2 regions of the Bacillus sp. FJAT-45066 genome follow, and region 1 is predicted to be linked to the other one. Evidence: a T-box and tRNA genes for the amino acid it is inferred to sense, from the RefSeq annotation. Region 1 holds a T-box; the other holds one or more tRNA genes.
What was found. The T-box of region 1 lies ahead of trpS (tryptophan--tRNA ligase). A T-box ahead of a tRNA ligase gene usually reads a tRNA of that ligase, here a tRNA-Trp.

Region 1 (10,393 bases):
TGATGACGTAGTATTCTCTTTAAGCATTCCTTTACATGAAGACTATGACGGTCCTCGTCGTGGTTACTTTGAAAGAATCGCTTCTGTTGAAAAAGTTGACGAGTTAACTGTAAAAATCACTTTAAGCGATATCGATCCAACTATCCATATTGCTTTTGGTTTCCCTATCTTACCTAAGCACATCTTAGGTGAAGTTGCAATCGCTGACTTAGGTGAATATACTGAGTTCAACGTAAAAAACCCAATCGGTTCAGGTCCATTCAAGTTTGACGTTTGGGAAGATGGTCAATATGTACGCGTAGTTGCAAACGATGATTATTGGGAAGGTCGTCCTTTCCTTGATTCTTTAACTTACCGTATTATTCCTGATGCTGATGCATTATTAACTGCTTTAGCAGCTGGAGACATTGATTATTACACAGTTCCTGCTTCTGATTACCAAACTGCTTTAGAGTGGGAAGAGCAAGGTAAACTTAAAATCGAATCTGGTTTAGCATTATCTTACACTTACTTAGGTTACAACCTACGTAACCCATTATTCGAAGACAAGACTGTTCGTCAAGCAATTACTCACGCTTTAGACCGTGAAACAATGGTTGCGACAATTTTAAATAACGATGGAGAAGTAGCTCACGTACCTGAGTCTCCATTAAGCTGGGCTTATAGCGAAGATGTTCCTAAATTCGAGTACAATGTAGAAAAAGCAAAAGCTATGTTAGAGGAAGCTGGTTGGACTCCAGGTGCTGACGGCACATTAGAGAAAGACGGCCAAAAATTCGAATTCACTTTAAAAACGAACCAAGGTAACAAAATCCGTGAAGACTTAGCGGTAGTAATTCAAGATCAATTAGCTGGTCTTGGTATCAAAGTTACTCCAGATATCATGGAATGGTCTGCATTCTTAGCGGATGTTAACCCTCCAGCATGGAACTTTGATGCAATCATCTTAGGATGGGCATTATCAACTGATCCAAATCCAAGTGGTATCTTCCACTCTAAAGAAATTGAAGAAGGTTTAAACTTTGTTGGGTTCTCTAATGAAGAAGCTGACAAATATATGGACTTAAACATGAGTACTATGGACCGCGAAGAGCGTGCTGAGTACATCCAAGCAGCAAACAGAATCATTGCTGAAGAACAACCATATACTTTCTTATACTATCCAAATGCACACCGTGCAATGCCTGCTAACTTAGAAGGCTTTGAGTTCCATGCAAGAGCGGAATTCTACAACATTCACAAATGGTGGTTAAAGCAAGACTAATCACTAAATGAATAGATAAAGGGGAAGGGACTCTCCCTTCCCCTTTTATCTTTCAAATTGATGGGAAAAATTAGATTTTTCATCGTAGATGTACAACTACTTATTGAACACACTACTGTATTTTGGAATTCAGTATTAAAATAAACGTTTTTAGTAAGCGTATTACGATTGGACCTCTTTCAAAGTAAAGACAGAAAAGGAGAATCAGCTATGATCTCATATATCATTAGACGTACACTAATGGCGATTCCATTATTATTCGGGATAACCATTCTTTCTTTTGCGATCATGCAGATGGCACCGGGTGGACCAAGTTCCTTAATGATGGACCCTAATATTAGTCAAAAAGATTTAGAGAAATTTAACGATCGTTACGGTTTAAATGACCCAGTTCATATTCAATATTATCGATGGGTTAGTAACATGGCAAAAGGTGACTTTGGTACATCTTTAATTCGCCGTGGTGTACCTGTAAGTGAAATGATTTGGAACCGACTACCTAACACGTTATTACTAATGGTTTCTTCAACTATTTTAGCTGTAATAATATCTATTCCGTTTGGAGTAATATCAGCAAGGAAGCAATACACATTAACGGACTATTCCGTTACAATTACATCATTCATTGGTTTAGCAACGCCAAACTTCTGGATTGGTTTAGTATTAATTATGTTCTTCTCTGTACATTTAGGTTGGTTCCCTACTGGTGGAATTAAAACGTTAAATACTGATTTTAGTTTACTAGATAGACTACACCATTTAATTTTACCTGCAATCGTTTTAGCAACAGCTGATATGGCTGGATTAACGCGTTATACACGTTCAAGTATGTTAGACGTATTAAAACAAGATTACATGCGTACAGCTCGTGCAAAAGGATTAAAAGAAAACAAAGTAGTTTACAAACACGGATTACGAAACGGTTTAATCCCAGTAATTACAATCTTTGGATTAATGTTACCTGGATTTATTGGTGGATCTGTAGTTGTAGAAAAAATCTTCGCTTGGCCAGGAATCGGATTACTATTCATTGATTCAGCGTTCCAACGTGATTATCCAGTTATTATGGCATTAACAGTAATTTCTGCGGTCTTTGTTGTAATCGGCAACTTAATTGCTGATATTTTATATGCAATTTTTGATCCGCGGATTGAATTCTAGAAGGGGGAACATCGATGCAAACTCAAACATCACCTGAAACTAATAGTGCGTTAAACCCCAATGCAATTGGAAAACATGAATCGATGACAAAGATAGTTGTTCGAAAGTTTTTTAAGAACAAACTTGCCGTTATTGGGGCAACATTATTAACGATTATCATATTAGCAGCAATTTTCGCACCAGTATTAACGCAACATTCATATAGTGACCAAAACTTAATGAACAGATTACAGTCACCTAGCTCTGAACATTGGTTAGGAACTGACAGATATGGTCGTGACGTGTTTGCTCGTATTTTATTCGGAGCAAGAGTTTCTCTAATGGTTGGATTTGTCTCTATCGCAGGATCTATTACAATTGGAACAATAGTTGGAGCAGTAGCTGGATACTTCGGTGGAAGAATTGACGCTTTCTTAATGCGTATAGTAGACGTAATTATCTCTATTCCAAGTATTTTCTTATTAATCACGTTAGTTACAATCTTCACACCTGGTGTGGACAAACTAATTTTAATCTTTGCATTACTAGGTTGGACTACAACTGCTCGTCTTGTTCGTGGAGAATTTTTATCACTTCGTACTCGTGAATTCGTTTTAGCATCTAAAACGATTGGAACACGTAGTCATACTATTATTTTCTCGCACATTTTACCGAATGCAATCGGTCCAATCATCGTAGCTGCTACTCTTGGAGTAGGGGGAGTAATCTTAGCTGAGTCTACATTAAGTTACTTAGGTTTAGGTATACAACCGCCAATTCCGAGTTGGGGTAACATGTTACAAGACGCTCAAAACTTTACAATTATGTTAAAACACCCTTGGTATCCAATGATTCCAGGAGTAATGATTTTAATAACAGTATTATCTTTCAACTTTGTTGGTGACGGACTTCGTGACGCACTAGATCCAAAGATGAACGATTAGAAAAGCCAAGATGCCATTCTTGGCTTTTCTCTTTTTTTTAAGCCCAATTTTTTTATTAATAGTCATTATTGAAATGCATTTTCATACTATATAGTAAGAAGGTGTGGACAAGTAGGCTATATTTAATGGGTGGTAGGTGATAATAGATGGTACGAGCTTTTTTATTTTTAGTTGGCTTTGGTATGGCAGTATCTGGTGGGGTAAGTTTGCTTGCGTACTTGAATTTAATACCTACTGGGGTAAATTTAATAGAATTTTTTGTTTTTATTAGTACAAGACCCGAATGTTATCTTCTTCCGATTGGAATTCTCCTAATTACCGCATCATTAACAATCCAAACTCCTGAAGTAACAATACGAAAAAAAGATTAAAGAAATTACAAAGAAATAGATAAAATGGAATAAATTTGTACATGCCTGCCTATACTGATTCTTAAATAGAGTTGATGAAGTGAGGGGTAATGTATGTTATATCTTCATGACGTATGGGTAAATTGGTTTGAAGGAGAAGAAAATGGCTATAACGTTTGTCATTTTCATGAATGGAGGAAAGATGATAGTGTGGAGCTATTAGATCAGGCGCCATTACTATATGTTGATACCATTTTATACAATTATATTGAAAATGATTTACAAGAATTACCTGCTTCTTTATTAGAAGAAGTATACCAAAAGAGTTATATAAGAAAGAATCATGAGCGTATACAACTAGAGTACTGTTTTGTCGTAACAGATGGGAAAGGTATTTTAGCCGTAGATACAATTGGTTATTCCATTCCTATTAGAAAAAGTCGTCTTATTCCGAGGCAAGAGCAGCTTGTATTTGATATGGTTGAAAATCATGATAGAACGAAATACCATTTTGATACTTTTAGTAAATCGCAGGGTGACTATCATATCTTATCCCCGTCACCTGATAGTATGAGAGGTTTGACTAGAAAAGAGCGACAACTTAAGCAACTATTGTTTATGGCACTTGACCAATTAAAAACTACTAATAACACCGCAGAAATTAGATATTGGTATACAGAATGGAATCCTATTTTTTATAATATGATTCAAGATAAGCCATTTGAAGAAGTATGGAATTTACTATTCGAAGATATACAAGTTGGATGGACAAGCAAACATGAAATATTTTGTGAGAATTTAATAAAAGGACAACCATTTTTCGAGAAACTATGGGAAATGGAGCAACAACCGAAAGTTAACTAAAATTATTTCCTATAAAATAAAAGGTGTAAAAAAGCTATATTTAGTAATATAAATAATAGTGCCGGTGATGTGGCCGACTCCTCGAAAATGCTTCCGAATTTTCTTAAGAAGGATGCATCGCTGCCGCAGCCTTCCTTGTCCTGCGGGAGAGTGTAGGCTGGTGAGACCCCACAGAGCCTAATGGATCGAGGAGGCTCACCGCCTCCCCCGCGGAATACCGGCACGGTTTTTATAACCAACATAGGGTATGTCCAGTAAGTAGTATTTTATGGACATACCCTTTATTTTTATCTTCTTTTTCTACCAAGACCCATAGCATTTTCAACTTTTTTCAACGTTTTCATCGCCATTTTATTAGCTTTTTCTGCACCTTCATCAAGAATACGGTCTAATTCATCAGAATTAACTAGCTCATTATAACGTTCTTGAATCGGAGTGAAGAAATCAACGACTACATCCGCTAAATCTTGCTTAAGTTGACCATAGCCGACACCTTCATACTTTTCTTCTAAGTCTTTTATAGTAACCTCACCTAAAATAGAATAAATGGATAATAGATTAGATACACCAGGTTTATTTTCCTTATCGTATTTTACAATTCCTTCACTATCCGTTACTGCACTTTTGATTTTTTTCTCCATCACTTTTGGATCGTCCAGTAAAGATAAAAATGCTTTTTGGTTCGCATCAGATTTGCTCATTTTCTTCGTTGGATCAGCTAATGACATAATACGAGCACCAACTTCAGCAATCTTTACCTCTGGAACAGTAAATACCTCACGATATTTCTTATTAAATCTTTCTGCTAAATCTCTTGTTAATTCTAAATGTTGTTTTTGGTCTTCACCGACTGGAACGACATCTGTTTTATATAATAAAATATCTGCTGCCATTAACGGTGGATAGGTTAAAAGCCCAGCTGATACAGCTTCTTTACCAGTGGATTTATCTTTAAATTGAGTCATTCTTTCTAATTCTCCGATATAAGAAACACATTGCATCATCCAGCCTAGTTGTGCGTGAGCTGGTACTTCAGATTGAATGAACAAAGTAACTTTCTTCGGATCTAATCCGATTGCTACATATAGTGCAGCTAAATTTCTAATAGCTTTTCTTAGTTGTTGTGGGTCTTGGTAAACCGTGATAGCATGTTGGTCAACAATACAGAAATAACAATTATAGTCATTTTGTAATTCTACAAATTGTTTCATTGCCCCGATATAGTTTCCTAACGTAACTGTCCCACTCGGTTGAATACCTGAAAAGATCGTTTTCATTTACAGCACACTCCTCTAAATTTTAGCATACAAAAAGGCCCATTCATCCCTTATAGAAAGGGACGAATGGACCGTGGTACCACCCTTATTATCTCAAAAATGAGATCACTTAAACCTTGTAACGTAAGGTGACGTTTAAGCATACTTTTAACATTTCAACTTAAAGCTCTAAAGTCCATTCCTAATAATTCGTTGTTTGTTTCCACCACCCACAAACTCTCTTGAAAACGAAACTTATTAGTACTACTCTTTATCAACGCTATTTTAATTTAATTATTTCTATATTACATCATTTAGTAAGAATTATCAAAGATAAAACATAAAAACTCCAATTAACATAAGCACAAAAAGTAGAAGGGAGCTATACATAACATTGGCTGCTTGAATTGGAGCGACCAACTCCGATGGAGGCCTTAATGTTGATATATCCCTTTCTAAATCTTTATCTGCTTGACTAGTGGCAAATATCTTCCTAAAGCCGTAACTAATGCCATCAAAAAAACCTTTTTGTGTTACAAACAGAAGCAAAGTTGTAAAAATAATAACACTAGAAAGAACGAAAGACGTGTTAATTAACGTAAGCAATGAAATCTCTTTATAATACAGCAAACTAATAAGTATAGTAAGTAACAATAAGATGAGAAACTGGATAATGATTTTTTTTACATTCACAATAACTACCTACCTCTTCAAAAAATTTTACTAAATGTATTGTAAAGAAATGTATAGAATAAGACAAATATTACATCCTAAAGGAAAGAAAGTAATTCGTTTTGAGGAGCGATTAAAAAGTAAAATCAATCCAGTAAATAGAAAAATTTTCAATAAAATGAGCTTAGTACCACATAGGTACAAAGTGCTATTTTTTAAGCTGTCATTATTGTAATATAAGGATTTCAAAAAAGTGTAAAGAATAAACGCTATGCACAATGTTTTGAAAACTTGTATAATAAACCTCGTTACCTCAAAACACAACAAAAATCGACATAATTTTCAAGGGGGTTAAGTAAATGAAAAAGTCAAAATTTTTACTACTTTTAGCTTTTTCTCTTGTACTAAGTGCATTTTTAGCTGCATGTGGTGCTGGTGGAAACACGAACAACGCACAACAAGGACAAGAAGATCAGCCACCTGCTGGTAGCGGTGAGCCATCAGGAGAACAAATACTTAATATTTTAGAATCTGCAGAGATTCCAACAATGGATTCCGTTTTAGGTACGGATGCAGTAGCTTTCAACGTTATGAACAACGTATTCGAAGGTTTATATCGTTTAGGAGAAAATGATGAAGTTGTTGAAGGTGTAGCAACTGGTCATGAAGTAAGTGAAGACGGATTAACTTATACTTTCGAACTTCGCGAAGATGCTGTATGGTCGAACGGTACGCCAGTAACTGCAAACGATTTCGTTTTTGCTTGGCAACGTGCTGTTAACCCAGAAACAGGATCTGAATACGGTCCTTACATGATGAGTGGTAAAATCGCTAATGCTTCTGAAGTTGCAAACGGGGAACTTCCTTTAGAAGAACTTGGTGTAAAAGCACTTGACGATTACACTCTTGAGGTAACATTAGAAGAACCAGTAGCATATTTTGAGTCTTTAATGACTTTCCCAACGTTCTTCCCACAAAACCAAGAGTTTGTTGAAGAACAAGGTAACAAATATGCTTTAGAACCAGAACACTTAATTTACAATGGTCCTTTCGTAATGGAAGACTGGCAACATGAAGTTAGTTGGAAACTTGTGAAAAACACAGATTACTGGGATGCTGACACAGTAGTATTGGAAGAAATTAATGTAGACGTAGTTAAAGAAGTATCTACAGGAATTAACCTTTACCAAGCTGGACAGATTGATATTTCTCCTGGTCTTACTTCGGAGTTTGTAACTAGATATCAAGATGATCCAAACTTAATTAGCTATTTACAACCAGTATTATTCTACTTTAAGTTTAATCAAACAAAAAATGAAGCATTAGCAAACGTTAATATCCGCAGAGCTCTTGCAAAAGGTTTTAATAAAGAAGCTATTACTTCTGTTATTTTAAACAACGGTTCTCTTCCAGCGAACTACTTAATTCCAGTTAACTTTGTTGAACATCCTGAAACTGGTGAAGATTTCCGTGCAACACATGGTAATTTCAACGAGTTTAATGTGGAAGAAGCACAAGAATTATTCGCAAAAGGTTTAGAAGAGCTAGGTCAAGAATCTATCACTGTTGAGCTTTTAGGTGGAGACACTGAAACATCTAGAAGAATGCATGAGTTTTTACAAGCTGAGTTAGCTAAGAACTTACCTGGATTAACGATCCGCGTTAAGGAAGTTCCATTTGCTCAACGTTTACAATTAGATGATAATCTTGATTACGACATGCAATTATCTGGTTGGGGACCTGACTATTTAGATGCTATTTCATTCGCTAACCTGTGGGTTACGGATGGTGGAAACAACAAAATGGGCTACTCTAATCCAGAATATGATCGACTAATCAATGATGTTATGACTACTTTAGCTAATAATCCAGCTGAACGTTTTGAGGCAATGCAAGAAGCTGAGAGAATCTTACTTGAAGAAGATGCAGCGATTGCACCAATTTACCAACGTGGTATGACACGTTTATGGCAGCCTTATGTACAAAACGTACACATGCACAACTTTGGACCTGACTTTAGCTATAAGTGGGCATACATTAGCAAATAATTTTCAATAGAATAACTTTTCGAAATTATTCTAATATAAGAATTAACCTTTAAATATTTAGAAAGAGAGAGTATATTAGTTGTATATACTCTCTCTTTCCCTGTAAAGGAATTGTCTAACTTTAATGAATTTTGAGAATGAATGCGTTCTCATTACATCTTACAGGAGGTGCAAATATGGCTAAGTATTTGTTACAACGTTTTATCTATATGTTTATCACACTATTTCTAATTGCTTCGCTTACTTTCTTCTTAATGAAACTTATGCCTGGTACTCCTTTTACGATGCAAGATAAGCTTACGGAAGCACAACGAACTATTCTTTTACAGAAGTATGGATTAGATGATCCAGTACCTGTTCAATATGCAAAGTACATGCTTAACCTTGCAAAAGGAGACTTAGGAATTTCCTTTCAATATGACAACCGAAGCGTGACGGAAATAATAAAAGCACGTATCGGCCCATCTGCTCAACTTGGTTTTCAAGCTATGTTAGTAGGTACAATAATAGGAATATTGCTCGGAATTGTCGCAGCACTAAATAAAAATACTTGGATAGATTATGGTGCAACCGTTATTGCTGTACTTGGTAAATCTATTCCATCATTCGTGTTTGCAGGGTTGTTGCAATATTACATTGCAGTTCAGTTAGGATGGTTTCCGGTTGCATTTTGGAGAGGGCCAGAGTATACCGTTTTACCAACCGTTGCATTAGCAATTTTTCCAATTGCGATTGCAGCGAGATTTATGAGAACAGAAATGATTGAAGTTTTAGGGTCTGATTACATTACACTTGCTAAAGCAAAAGGTGCTACGAAATTCGATATTGCCTTTAAGCATGCAACGAGAAATGCACTAATTCCGGTTGTAACCGTTTTAGGTCCATTAGCTGTAAGCTTAATGACAGGAACACTTGTGATAGAGAAGATATTCTCTGTACCAGGATTAGGGGAACAGTTCGTACGTTCTATTCAGGTAAATGATTACCCTGTTATTATGGGAACAACACTTTTGTTTGCAGCATTATTTATCTTTATCGTATTAGTAGTTGATATTCTATATGGAATTATTGACCCTCGTATTCGTTTAGCAGGAGGTAAGAAATAATGAAAAACAATTATGAAAAAATCAACAAAGACTTATTTCAACCAGCTGCTATCGATCCGAATAATAGTGAAAAAATATCTAAACCAAGCTTAACTTATTGGCAAACGGCATGGTTGCGTTTAAAGAAAAATATCGCCGCGATAACAGGTTTAATTATTATTGCTATCATTTTCTTACTAGCAATCTTTGGTCCATTTATGAATAGTTATGGATTTAATGACCAAGATGTTATGCGGGCAAATATGCCTCCTAAAATTCCTGTAATAGAGAATATGGGGATACTTGATGGGTCTAGAAACGGTGTAGATGTATATGAACAAAGAGGAGAAGAAGGTTACTTCTGGTTTGGTACAGATGGACTTGGACGTGATATTTGGACACGTGTTTGGACTGGTACTAGAATATCCCTTTACATCGCATTTTTAGCAGCTATTATTGATATGATTATTGGTGTTGCATATGGTGGAATTTCTGCTTACTATGGCGGAAGAGTGGATAACGTCATGCAACGTATTATTGAAGTATTAGTAGGTATACCAAACCTTGTTATTATCATCCTAATGTTACTGGTGATGGAACCCGGTATACTTGCCATAACCATAGCCCTTACGATAACCGGTTGGGTTGGTATGGCTCGTGTTGTACGTGGACAAACATTGAAACTGAAAAATCAAGAATTCGTACTTGCATCTAAAACTTTAGGTTCAGCCGATAGCAAAATTATTACAAAACATTTAATTCCAAATGTT
Region 2 (10,393 bases), 360 kb from region 1:
AGTACCGGAGTAACTGCCGGTACCTTGACGGTACCTAACCAGAAAGCCACGGCTAACTACGTGCCAGCAGCCGCGGTAATACGTAGGTGGCAAGCGTTGTCCGGAATTATTGGGCGTAAAGCGCGCGCAGGCGGTTTCTTAAGTCTGATGTGAAAGCCCACGGCTCAACCGTGGAGGGTCATTGGAAACTGGGAAACTTGAGTGCAGAAGAGGAAAGTGGAATTCCACGTGTAGCGGTGAAATGCGTAGAGATGTGGAGGAACACCAGTGGCGAAGGCGACTTTCTGGTCTGTAACTGACGCTGAGGCGCGAAAGCGTGGGGAGCAAACAGGATTAGATACCCTGGTAGTCCACGCCGTAAACGATGAGTGCTAAGTGTTAGGGGGTTTCCGCCCCTTAGTGCTGCAGCTAACGCATTAAGCACTCCGCCTGGGGAGTACGGTCGCAAGACTGAAACTCAAAGGAATTGACGGGGGCCCGCACAAGCGGTGGAGCATGTGGTTTAATTCGAAGCAACGCGAAGAACCTTACCAGGTCTTGACATCCTTTTGCCTTCCCTAGAGATAGGGCGTTCCCCTTCGGGGGACAAAAGTGACAGGTGGTGCATGGTTGTCGTCAGCTCGTGTCGTGAGATGTTGGGTTAAGTCCCGCAACGAGCGCAACCCTTGATCTTAGTTGCCAGCATTAAGTTGGGCACTCTAAGATGACTGCCGGTGACAAACCGGAGGAAGGTGGGGATGACGTCAAATCATCATGCCCCTTATGACCTGGGCTACACACGTGCTACAATGGACGGTACAAAGGGCAGCAAAACCGCGAGGTCGAGCCAATCCCATAAAACCGTTCTCAGTTCGGATTGTAGGCTGCAACTCGCCTACATGAAGCTGGAATCGCTAGTAATCGCGGATCAGCATGCCGCGGTGAATACGTTCCCGGGCCTTGTACACACCGCCCGTCACACCACGAGAGTTTGTAACACCCGAAGTCGGTGGGGTAACCTGGGCACAACTTAGCCTCTTATAATTATGATAGGAAGTTAAGTTGTGCCTAGGAGCCAGCCGCCTAAGGTGGGACAGATGATTGGGGTGAAGTCGTAACAAGGTAGCCGTATCGGAAGGTGCGGCTGGATCACCTCCTTTCTAAGGAATAATACGCTTGTTGTTTTGTTTAGTTTTGAGAGAGCATTCCTCTTTCAAACTTTGAGATAGGTTTGAAGCGAGCAGGTCGAGGAAGCGACTGAGTGAGCACCGGAGTTTACTTAAGGGTAAATGAGGATGTGAACGAAGGAGCTGACGAAGAGATGCGAAGCTTAAAAGCTATCGAAAAATGTTCTTTGAAAACTAGATAACATAAGTAATGTCAAGATACATCAAAAGTATCGTTCATCTTAGTGAATTTTCTTTATTAGATATCTATTCGCGATATCGAGGTTAAGTTATTAAGGGCGCACGGTGGATGCCTTGGCACTAGGAGCCGATGAAGGACGGGACTAACACCGATATGCTTTGGGGAGCTGTAAGTGAGCTTTGATCCAGAGATTTCCGAATGGGGAAACCCACTACTCGTAATGGAGTAGTATCTTTACCTGAATACATAGGGTAATGAAGGCAGACCCGGGGAACTGAAACATCTAAGTACCCGGAGGAAGAGAAAGCAAACGCGATTTCCTGAGTAGCGGCGAGCGAAACGGAATTAGCCCAAACCAAGAGGCTTGCCTCTTGGGGTTGTAGGACACTCAACATGGAGTTACAAAGGAACGGGGTAAATGAAGCGACCTGGAAAGGTCAGCCGTAGAAGGTAAAAGCCCTGTAGTTGAAACTTCGTTCCCTCCTGAGTGGATCCTGAGTACGGCGGGACACGAGAAATCCCGTCGGAAGCAGGGAGGACCATCTCCCAAGGCTAAATACTCCCTAGTGACCGATAGTGAACCAGTACCGTGAGGGAAAGGTGAAAAGCACCCCGGAAGGGGAGTGAAAAGATCCTGAAACCGTGTGCCTACAAGTAGTTAGAGCCCTATGTTTTTTCTTCGGAAAAAACCCGGGTGATAGCGTGCCTTTTGTAGAATGAACCGGCGAGTTACGATCCCGTGCAAGGTTAAGTCGATGAGACGGAGCCGTAGCGAAAGCGAGTCTGAATAGGGCGAATGAGTACGTGGTCGTAGACCCGAAACCAGGTGATCTACCCATGTCCAGGGTGAAGTTCAGGTAACACTGAATGGAGGCCCGAACCCACGCACGTTGAAAAGTGCGGGGATGAGGTGTGGGTAGGGGTGAAATGCCAATCGAACCTGGAGATAGCTGGTTCTCTCCGAAATAGCTTTAGGGCTAGCCTCATGTGTTAGAGTCTTGGAGGTAGAGCACTGATTGGACTAGGGGCCCTCATCGGGTTACCGAATTCAGTCAAACTCCGAATGCCAAAGACTTATCCATGGGAGTCAGACTGCGAGTGATAAGATCCGTAGTCAAGAGGGAAACAGCCCAGACCGCCAGCTAAGGTCCCAAAGTATACGTTAAGTGGAAAAGGATGTGGAGTTGCTTAGACAACCAGGATGTTGGCTTAGAAGCAGCCACCATTTAAAGAGTGCGTAATAGCTCACTGGTCGAGTGACTCTGCGCCGAAAATGTACCGGGGCTAAACGTATCACCGAAGCTGCGGACTGTTCTTACGAACAGTGGTAGGAGAGCGTTCTAAGGGCGTTGAAGCTAGACCGTAAGGACTGGTGGAGCGCTTAGAAGTGAGAATGCCGGTATGAGTAGCGAAAGATGGGTGAGAATCCCATCCACCGAATGCCTAAGGTTTCCTGAGGAAGGCTCGTCCGCTCAGGGTTAGTCAGGACCTAAGCCGAGGCCGAAAGGCGTAGGCGATGGATAACAGGTTGATATTCCTGTACCACCTTCACTCCGTTTGAGCAATGGGGGGACGCAGGAGGATAGGGTAAGCGCGCTGTTGGATATGCGCGTCCAAGCAGTAAGGCTGAGAAGTAGGCAAATCCGCTTCTCATAAAGGCTGAGCTGTGATGGCGAGGGAAATTTAGTACCGAAGTTCCTGATTTCACACTGCCAAGAAAAGCCTCTAGCGAGGAGAATGGTGCCTGTACCGCAAACCGACACAGGTAGGCGAGGAGAGAATCCTAAGGTGAGCGAGAGAACTCTGGTTAAGGAACTCGGCAAAATGACCCCGTAACTTCGGGAGAAGGGGTGCTCTGTTAGGGTGTTAAAGCCCGAGAGAGCCGCAGTGAATAGGCCCAGGCGACTGTTTAGCAAAAACACAGGTCTCTGCGAAGCCGCAAGGCGAAGTATAGGGGCTGACGCCTGCCCGGTGCTGGAAGGTTAAGGGGAGAGGTTAGCGCAAGCGAAGCTTTGAACCGAAGCCCCAGTAAACGGCGGCCGTAACTATAACGGTCCTAAGGTAGCGAAATTCCTTGTCGGGTAAGTTCCGACCCGCACGAAAGGCGTAACGATCTGGGCACTGTCTCAACCAGAGACTCGGTGAAATTATAGTACCTGTGAAGATGCAGGTTACCCGCGACAGGACGGAAAGACCCCGTGGAGCTTTACTGTAGCCTGATATTGAATTTTGGTACAGCTTGTACAGGATAGGTAGGAGCCTGAGAAGCCGGAGCGCTAGCTTCGGTGGAGGCGTCGGTGGGATACTACCCTGGCTGTATTGAAATTCTAACCCGCACCCCTAATCGGGGTGGGAGACAGTGTCAGGTGGGCAGTTTGACTGGGGCGGTCGCCTCCTAAAGAGTAACGGAGGCGCCCAAAGGTTCCCTCAGAATGGTTGGAAATCATTCGTAGAGTGTAAAGGCACAAGGGAGCTTGACTGCGAGACCTACAAGTCGAGCAGGGACGAAAGTCGGGCTTAGTGATCCGGTGGTTCCGCATGGAAGGGCCATCGCTCAACGGATAAAAGCTACCCCGGGGATAACAGGCTTATCTCCCCCAAGAGTCCACATCGACGGGGAGGTTTGGCACCTCGATGTCGGCTCATCGCATCCTGGGGCTGTAGTCGGTCCCAAGGGTTGGGCTGTTCGCCCATTAAAGCGGTACGCGAGCTGGGTTCAGAACGTCGTGAGACAGTTCGGTCCCTATCCGTCGTGGGCGCAGGAAATTTGAGAGGAGCTGTCCTTAGTACGAGAGGACCGGGATGGACGCACCGCTGGTGTACCAGTTGTCTTGCCAAAGGCATAGCTGGGTAGCTACGTGCGGACGGGATAAGTGCTGAAAGCATCTAAGCATGAAGCCCCCCTCAAGATGAGATTTCCTTTAGCGCAAGCTAGTAAGATCCCTGAAAGATGATCAGGTAGATAGGTTCGAGGTGGAAGCGTGGCGACACGTGTAGCTGACGAATACTAATAGATCGAGGACTTAACCAAATTAGAACGATACAATCACTTTCTTGATATGAAAATATGTTATCTAGTTTTGAAGGAATATAAAAAAAGTGTGAAAAAACACTTGATTTTCTTCAAAGATATATTATAATAATATTTGTCTTTGAAAAATGTCTGGTAATGATGGCGAAGAGGCCACACCCGTTCCCATACCGAACACGGAAGTTAAGCTCTTCAGCGCCGATGGTAGTTGGGGGCTGTCCCCCTGCGAGAGTAGGACGTTGCCAGGCTATATATCCTTTATTCCACCATAGCTCAGCGGTAGAGCATTCGGCTGTTAACCGAAGGGTCGTAGGTTCGAATCCTACTGGTGGAGCCATTATGGAGAGCTGTCCGAGTGGCCGAAGGAGCACGATTGGAAATCGTGTAGACGGTCAACGCCGTCTCAAGGGTTCAAATCCCTTGCTCTCCGCCATTCTATCTAATATAACGGCCCGTTGGTCAAGCGGTTAAGACACCGCCCTTTCACGGCGGTAACACGGGTTCGAATCCCGTACGGGTCACCAAACTTTTTTTCAATGTAAAGAACTAGCCTTTATATGGAGGATTAGCTCAGCTGGGAGAGCACCTGCCTTACAAGCAGGGGGTCGGCGGTTCGATCCCGTCATCCTCCACCAAGATTTTTTCACGCTAGTGAAAATAATCTTCCTTTACTCACGCTAGTGAAATTAACTACCTATAATATTATCGCGGGGTGGAGCAGTCTGGTAGCTCGTCGGGCTCATAACCCGAAGGTCGTAGGTTCAAATCCTGCCCCCGCAACCAAGGTCCCGTGGTGTAGCGGTTAACATGCCTGCCTGTCACGCAGGAGATCGCCGGTTCGATCCCGGTCGGGACCGCCATTTTAAACTACTTGTTGTATTTGAGGGTTAAGAGAAGCAAGGAGTTCGAGAAACAAACAAACGAACATCGGAGCGTATTATACATACGTTAGGATGTGAGTGAGTGAAGTTGACGAAGAAATTAGAAGCTTATCGCAAACCGAATAAGGCTCGGTAGCTCAGTTGGTAGAGCAATGGACTGAAAATCCATGTGTCGGCGGTTCGATTCCGTCCCGAGCCACCACTTATTTTAATATAATAATGCCGGTGTAGCTCAGTTGGTAGAGCAACTGACTTGTAATCAGTAGGTCGTGGGTTCGACTCCTATCGCCGGCACCATTAAGTCGGAGGGGTAGCGAAGTGGCTAAACGCGGCGGACTGTAAATCCGCTCCTTTGGGTTCGGCAGTTCGAATCTGCCCCCCTCCACCACTTATTTTTATAAAAACAGTAACATTTTTAATCATAGGGGCATAGTTTAACGGTAGAACAGAGGTCTCCAAAACCTCCGGTGTGGGTTCGATTCCTACTGCCCCTGCCAATAAATTTTAATATGGCGGGTGTGGCGAAGTGGTTAACGCACCTGATTGTGGTTCAGGCATTCGTGGGTTCGATTCCCATCATTCGCCCCATAAAATTTATAAAACAACCTAATAAAGATAGATAGATATATATGAAATACTTCATTGGGCTATAGCCAAGCGGTAAGGCATCGCACTTTGACTGCGACATGCGTTGGTTCGAATCCAGCTAGCCCAGCCATTTGCGGAAGTAGTTCAGTGGTAGAACACCACCTTGCCAAGGTGGGGGTCGCGGGTTCGAATCCCGTCTTCCGCTCCATTTATTTTATTAGGCGGCATAGCCAAGTGGTAAGGCAGAGGTCTGCAAAACCTTTACCACCGGTTCGAATCCGGTTGCCGCCTCCACTATATTGCCAACACTTAACCCTTGCCGGGGTGGCGGAACTGGCAGACGCACAGGACTTAAAATCCTGCGGTAGGTGACTACCGTACCGGTTCGATTCCGGTCCTCGGCACCAAGCTTTTTTCGCTAAGCGAAAATAAGCATCCTAAAAAACAAACTTATTACTTAACTATAAGATACTGTCAAGCCGGTGTGGCGGAATTGGCAGACGCGCGCGACTCAAAATCGCGTTCCTTCTGGAGTGTCGGTTCGACCCCGACCATCGGTATCATGAACAACATTGTAACAGGTCTAAAACCTGTTATATATTTTTGTCAAATAGTCGACAAATTTCGACAAAATATGCGGGTGTAGTTTAATGGTAAAACCTCAGCCTTCCAAGCTGATGTCGTGGGTTCGATTCCCATCACCCGCTCCATACATATTAACCAACGCAGTGTTTCGTTTTTATAAACGAAGTATTGCGTTTTTCCATATGTAAAAGAATACTTTGAAGAACTAGTATGATCAGAGATAAATAAAAAGGAGAAGGAAGTAATTCCTTCACAGATTATGAAATAATACTAACTTCATATGTACCACCATGAACTTGTTGAAACATACTAGCAATGCTATTAAGCATGTTTCTGGCTTCAGAAGTATTCATAGAAGGTTTTAAGTATATAACATGAATAGCTTGTCTTGTTTCAGAAGTTACAGGTGTTCTTTTACTATCAATAAAAGGACTACCAAAAGGGCCAACCTGATCAACGCTATGTATTAAGTTTTGTAGATTAACTATGTTCCCATTCAACCCCTCGTAAGTTTCATTTCCGGTTCCAATACTAAATTCAACATTTCCTATGATTTTATTTAAATCATAAATACCAAATGGAATTTCATATTTAAGGGAGAAAAAGTTATTTAGGTCTACAGAAGAATTTATAGAAGGTAAGAATTGCGCCTTTTTCAATCTTCTATATAATGCTTCTACGGAAGGACGATAACGGTTCGGGTCTTTACCTAATTGTTTGAAAAGCTTTCTCCATTCTTGAACACCAGAAATAGAGGTAACTTCTTGCTCAAGCAAGTCTAAGTGACAAGATTCCTGAAATAACCTTATCCTACCTTTGAGCATTTGGGGAGAATCAGAAATTGTGATATCTTCATAATGTATGATACCAATCTTAAAATCAGGTAAAATATTTTTTATAGATGAATTTATGTTGAATTGCAAATGGAAACATCCTTTCAAATTAATTGTTTCAATAAACGAATTGTAATGAAGAAATTAACTCCACTTAAAGTTTATCATAAGTTTTCACTACATTAAAAATAAGGAGGTGTAGGTTATGAATATTTCTATATTAAAAGACGAGATTGTAAAATATAGTAAAGAAATTGGAATTGATAAAATTGGGTTTGCTAGTGCATCGCCATTTAGTGAACTAAAAGAACGATTAAAAATTCAGCAAGAAAATAAGTTTCAATCAGGCTTTGAAGAAGAAGATATAGAGAAAAGATCAAATCCAGACATTTTACTTCCAGGTGCAAAATCTATCATTGCCATTGCATTAGCTTATCCTTCTAAAATGAAGAACGCACCTCGAAGTACAAAAGAGGATCCTAGAGGCATTTTTTGTAGAGCATCGTGGGGCAAAGATTATCATCACATATTACGTGATCGTATGGAAAAGTTAGAATCTTTTTTAAAGGAAAAAGTTCCTCAAGTAATGTTAAAATCTATGGTTGATACTGGAGAACTATCCGATCGAGCTGTTGCTGAGCGTGCGGGTATAGGATGGAGTGCCAAAAACTGTTCGATTATTACGCCTGAATTTGGTTCTTACGTTTACTTAGGAGAAATTATTACAAATATACCTTTTGAAGCGGATAAGCCAATAGAAGACAATTGTGGAGAGTGTAATAAATGTGTGGAAGCATGTCCTACTGATGCACTTGTTCAAGGTGGACAATTGGATTCGAATAAGTGCATTGCCTTCCTAACACAAACAAAAGGATTTCTTCCTGAGCAATATCGTAAAAAGTTAGGTAATAGACTCTATGGTTGTGACACTTGTCAGACTGTTTGTCCTGAAAATAAAGGAAAAGACTTCCACCTTCATGTAGAAATGGAACCAGATCCAGAGCTAGCAAAACCAAAGTTAAAACCGTTGTTAACTATTTCAAATCGAGAGTTTAAAGATAATTTTGGACATGTATCCGGTTCTTGGCGAGGAAAAAAACCAATACAACGAAATGCCATTATAGCACTTGCGCATTTTAAAGATGAATCAGCCTTACCTATTTTATATGAGCTACTATTCAAAGATACTAGGCCAGTAATCCGTGGAACCTCTGCTTGGGCAATAGCAAAAATAGGTGGTTTTGAAGAAATAGAAAATCTTCAAAAAGCATTACTAGTGGAAAAAGAAGAGAAAGTCTTAGAAGAAATTACAAACGGTATTTCTATCATTAAAAATAAGCAATGAACTAAGTCAAAGAGATGTATTTAACATCTCTTTTTTCTTTACATCAAACTCATACGTTTCACATGTAATACATGTTTCCTTCATACATTTAAGAATAGAAGTATGTTGGGAGGGGAAGTTCATGTACAAAGAGCTATTAAGAAATCATATAGAAGGTTTATTAGAGAACTATGTATACAAAAGTAATAGAACTGGACGCTATATTATGGTAGAAGATACGATTATCGCTAAAAAGGCTATGCATGAGGCTAGAGGGGCTGAAATTGTTAAGTGTAAAGCGAAGGGACGAATAGCTTCCATTGAAAATGAAGAAGGAAAACATGTTGCAAACTATGAACTGTACATTACTTATTTAATCAATCATAAGAACAAGCTTTATTTAGAGGAAGAAGTAGTACACAGAAAAGCAGAAATTATTGAAGGGGAATTGTATCGAGATATATTACTATCAGATGAAGGAAAAGGAAATGATATTGAGCTTTTACCATCAATGGAAGAAGAGCCTTTAGAAAGAGATATTAGATTTAAATATAACCGCTTAGAGGCAGTTAAATATGCGGAGAGATGGTGGAACAGTTATAACCCGCAATTTAAGAAGTTTGAAGTAGATTGTACTAATTATGTTTCGCAATGTTTAAATGCAGGTGGTGCAATAATGGTTGGATATCCAAACCGAAATAGTGGTTGGTGGATGCGGAGTCAAAATTGGAGTTTCTCCTGGTCCGTTGCCCATGCATTAAGGTGGTATTTACCGAAAGCAAAACAAGGATTAAGGTCAAAGGAAGTAGGTTCAGCACGGGAACTTATGCCCGGAGATGTTATTTGCTATGATTTTCAAGGTGATGGAAGGTTCGATCATAATACATTTGTAGTAGCTAAAGACCAAGATGGCATGCCACTAGTGAATGCACACACATCCAACAGTAGAATGAGGTATTGGGCTTACGAAGACTCAACAGCGTATACACCTAACATTAAATATAAATTCTTTCACATCATCGGTTAAAAAATAATATTGCTTATCCTAATGAATAGATGTATTGTTGTATAGTGAATAATTGTAGTAACAGATGAGGTGACTATTATGGGAATACATGTAGTTTTATATCAACCAGAGATACCAGCAAATACAGGGAATATTGCACGTACTTGTGCAGCTACTAATACAACGTTACACCTAATTAGACCTTTAGGATTCTCAACTGATGATAAAATGTTACGAAGAGCAGGATTAGACTATTGGGAATTTGTAAACGTTGTATACTATGACTCATTAGATGAGTTATTTGAGAAAAATAAAGAGGCAGAATTCTTCTTTATTACAAAGTTTGGCATGAAGCCACATACTTCTTTTGACTATAGTAATTTAGAAAAAGATTACTTCTTTGTTTTCGGAAGAGAAACAACAGGGCTTCCAAAAGACTTAATTCAAAATAATCTAGATAATTGCTTGCGTTTGCCGATGACTACTAACGTAAGATCGTTAAACTTGTCTAATACTGCAGCAATATTAGTTTATGAAGCGCTTCGCCAACAAGATTATCCAAACCTTTCTTTAGAGTTTCCAGAAGAATAAGAGTATAAATAAAGGGCTGTGATGGTTTTCATCACAGCCCTTTATTTATTAATATTATTATTTTTTGTTTGTACCAGGTTGTCCGTTATATCCAGCAGTGAAGATAGCTGTTAAGAAAGTTAAACAAACACCTAGAATTAAGAATCCACCAATTCCCATATGTAAATCCTCCTTCAGACTAATGTACATGTTTACAGACTATCTATA

Region 2: it encodes a tRNA-Trp, which carries the amino acid that the T-box ahead of trpS (tryptophan--tRNA ligase) is inferred to sense. The anticodon was not compared.

What each region holds. Positions count from the first base shown of each region.
Region 1 is NZ_NISQ01000001.1:2,001,545-2,011,937, reverse strand. It holds gene CDZ92_RS10245 (peptide-binding protein) at 1-1,264, shown strand, start outside; gene CDZ92_RS10240 (ABC transporter permease) at 1,475-2,425, shown strand; gene opp4C (oligopeptide ABC transporter permease) at 2,440-3,348, shown strand; gene CDZ92_RS10230 (hypothetical protein) at 3,495-3,719, shown strand; gene CDZ92_RS10225 (YjbA family protein) at 3,813-4,562, shown strand; gene trpS (tryptophan--tRNA ligase) at 4,850-5,839, opposite strand; T-box leader at 5,895-6,105, opposite strand; gene CDZ92_RS10215 (DUF3899 domain-containing protein) at 6,146-6,511, opposite strand; gene CDZ92_RS10210 (peptide ABC transporter substrate-binding protein) at 6,850-8,538, shown strand; gene opp3b (oligopeptide ABC transporter permease) at 8,715-9,644, shown strand; gene opp3C (oligopeptide ABC transporter permease) at 9,644-10,393, shown strand, end outside.
Region 2 is NZ_NISQ01000001.1:2,362,019-2,372,411, reverse strand. It holds rRNA gene CDZ92_RS12090 (16S ribosomal RNA) at 1-1,139, shown strand, start outside; rRNA gene CDZ92_RS12085 (23S ribosomal RNA) at 1,429-4,378, shown strand; rRNA gene rrf (5S ribosomal RNA) at 4,510-4,626, shown strand; tRNA gene CDZ92_RS12075 (tRNA-Asn) at 4,641-4,715, shown strand; tRNA gene CDZ92_RS12070 (tRNA-Ser) at 4,720-4,811, shown strand; tRNA gene CDZ92_RS12065 (tRNA-Glu) at 4,828-4,902, shown strand; tRNA gene CDZ92_RS12060 (tRNA-Val) at 4,938-5,013, shown strand; tRNA gene CDZ92_RS12055 (tRNA-Met) at 5,085-5,161, shown strand; tRNA gene CDZ92_RS12050 (tRNA-Asp) at 5,163-5,238, shown strand; tRNA gene CDZ92_RS12045 (tRNA-Phe) at 5,386-5,461, shown strand; tRNA gene CDZ92_RS12040 (tRNA-Thr) at 5,481-5,556, shown strand; tRNA gene CDZ92_RS12035 (tRNA-Tyr) at 5,564-5,647, shown strand; tRNA gene CDZ92_RS12030 (tRNA-Trp) at 5,683-5,756, shown strand; tRNA gene CDZ92_RS12025 (tRNA-His) at 5,772-5,847, shown strand; tRNA gene CDZ92_RS12020 (tRNA-Gln) at 5,903-5,977, shown strand; tRNA gene CDZ92_RS12015 (tRNA-Gly) at 5,981-6,055, shown strand; tRNA gene CDZ92_RS12010 (tRNA-Cys) at 6,068-6,141, shown strand; tRNA gene CDZ92_RS12005 (tRNA-Leu) at 6,166-6,254, shown strand; tRNA gene CDZ92_RS12000 (tRNA-Leu) at 6,326-6,407, shown strand; tRNA gene CDZ92_RS11995 (tRNA-Gly) at 6,484-6,557, shown strand; gene CDZ92_RS11990 (B3/B4 domain-containing protein) at 6,690-7,355, opposite strand; gene queG (tRNA epoxyqueuosine(34) reductase QueG) at 7,471-8,610, shown strand; gene CDZ92_RS11980 (amidase domain-containing protein) at 8,732-9,616, shown strand; gene trmL (tRNA (uridine(34)/cytosine(34)/5-carboxymethylaminomethyluridine(34)-2'-O)-methyltransferase TrmL) at 9,695-10,186, shown strand.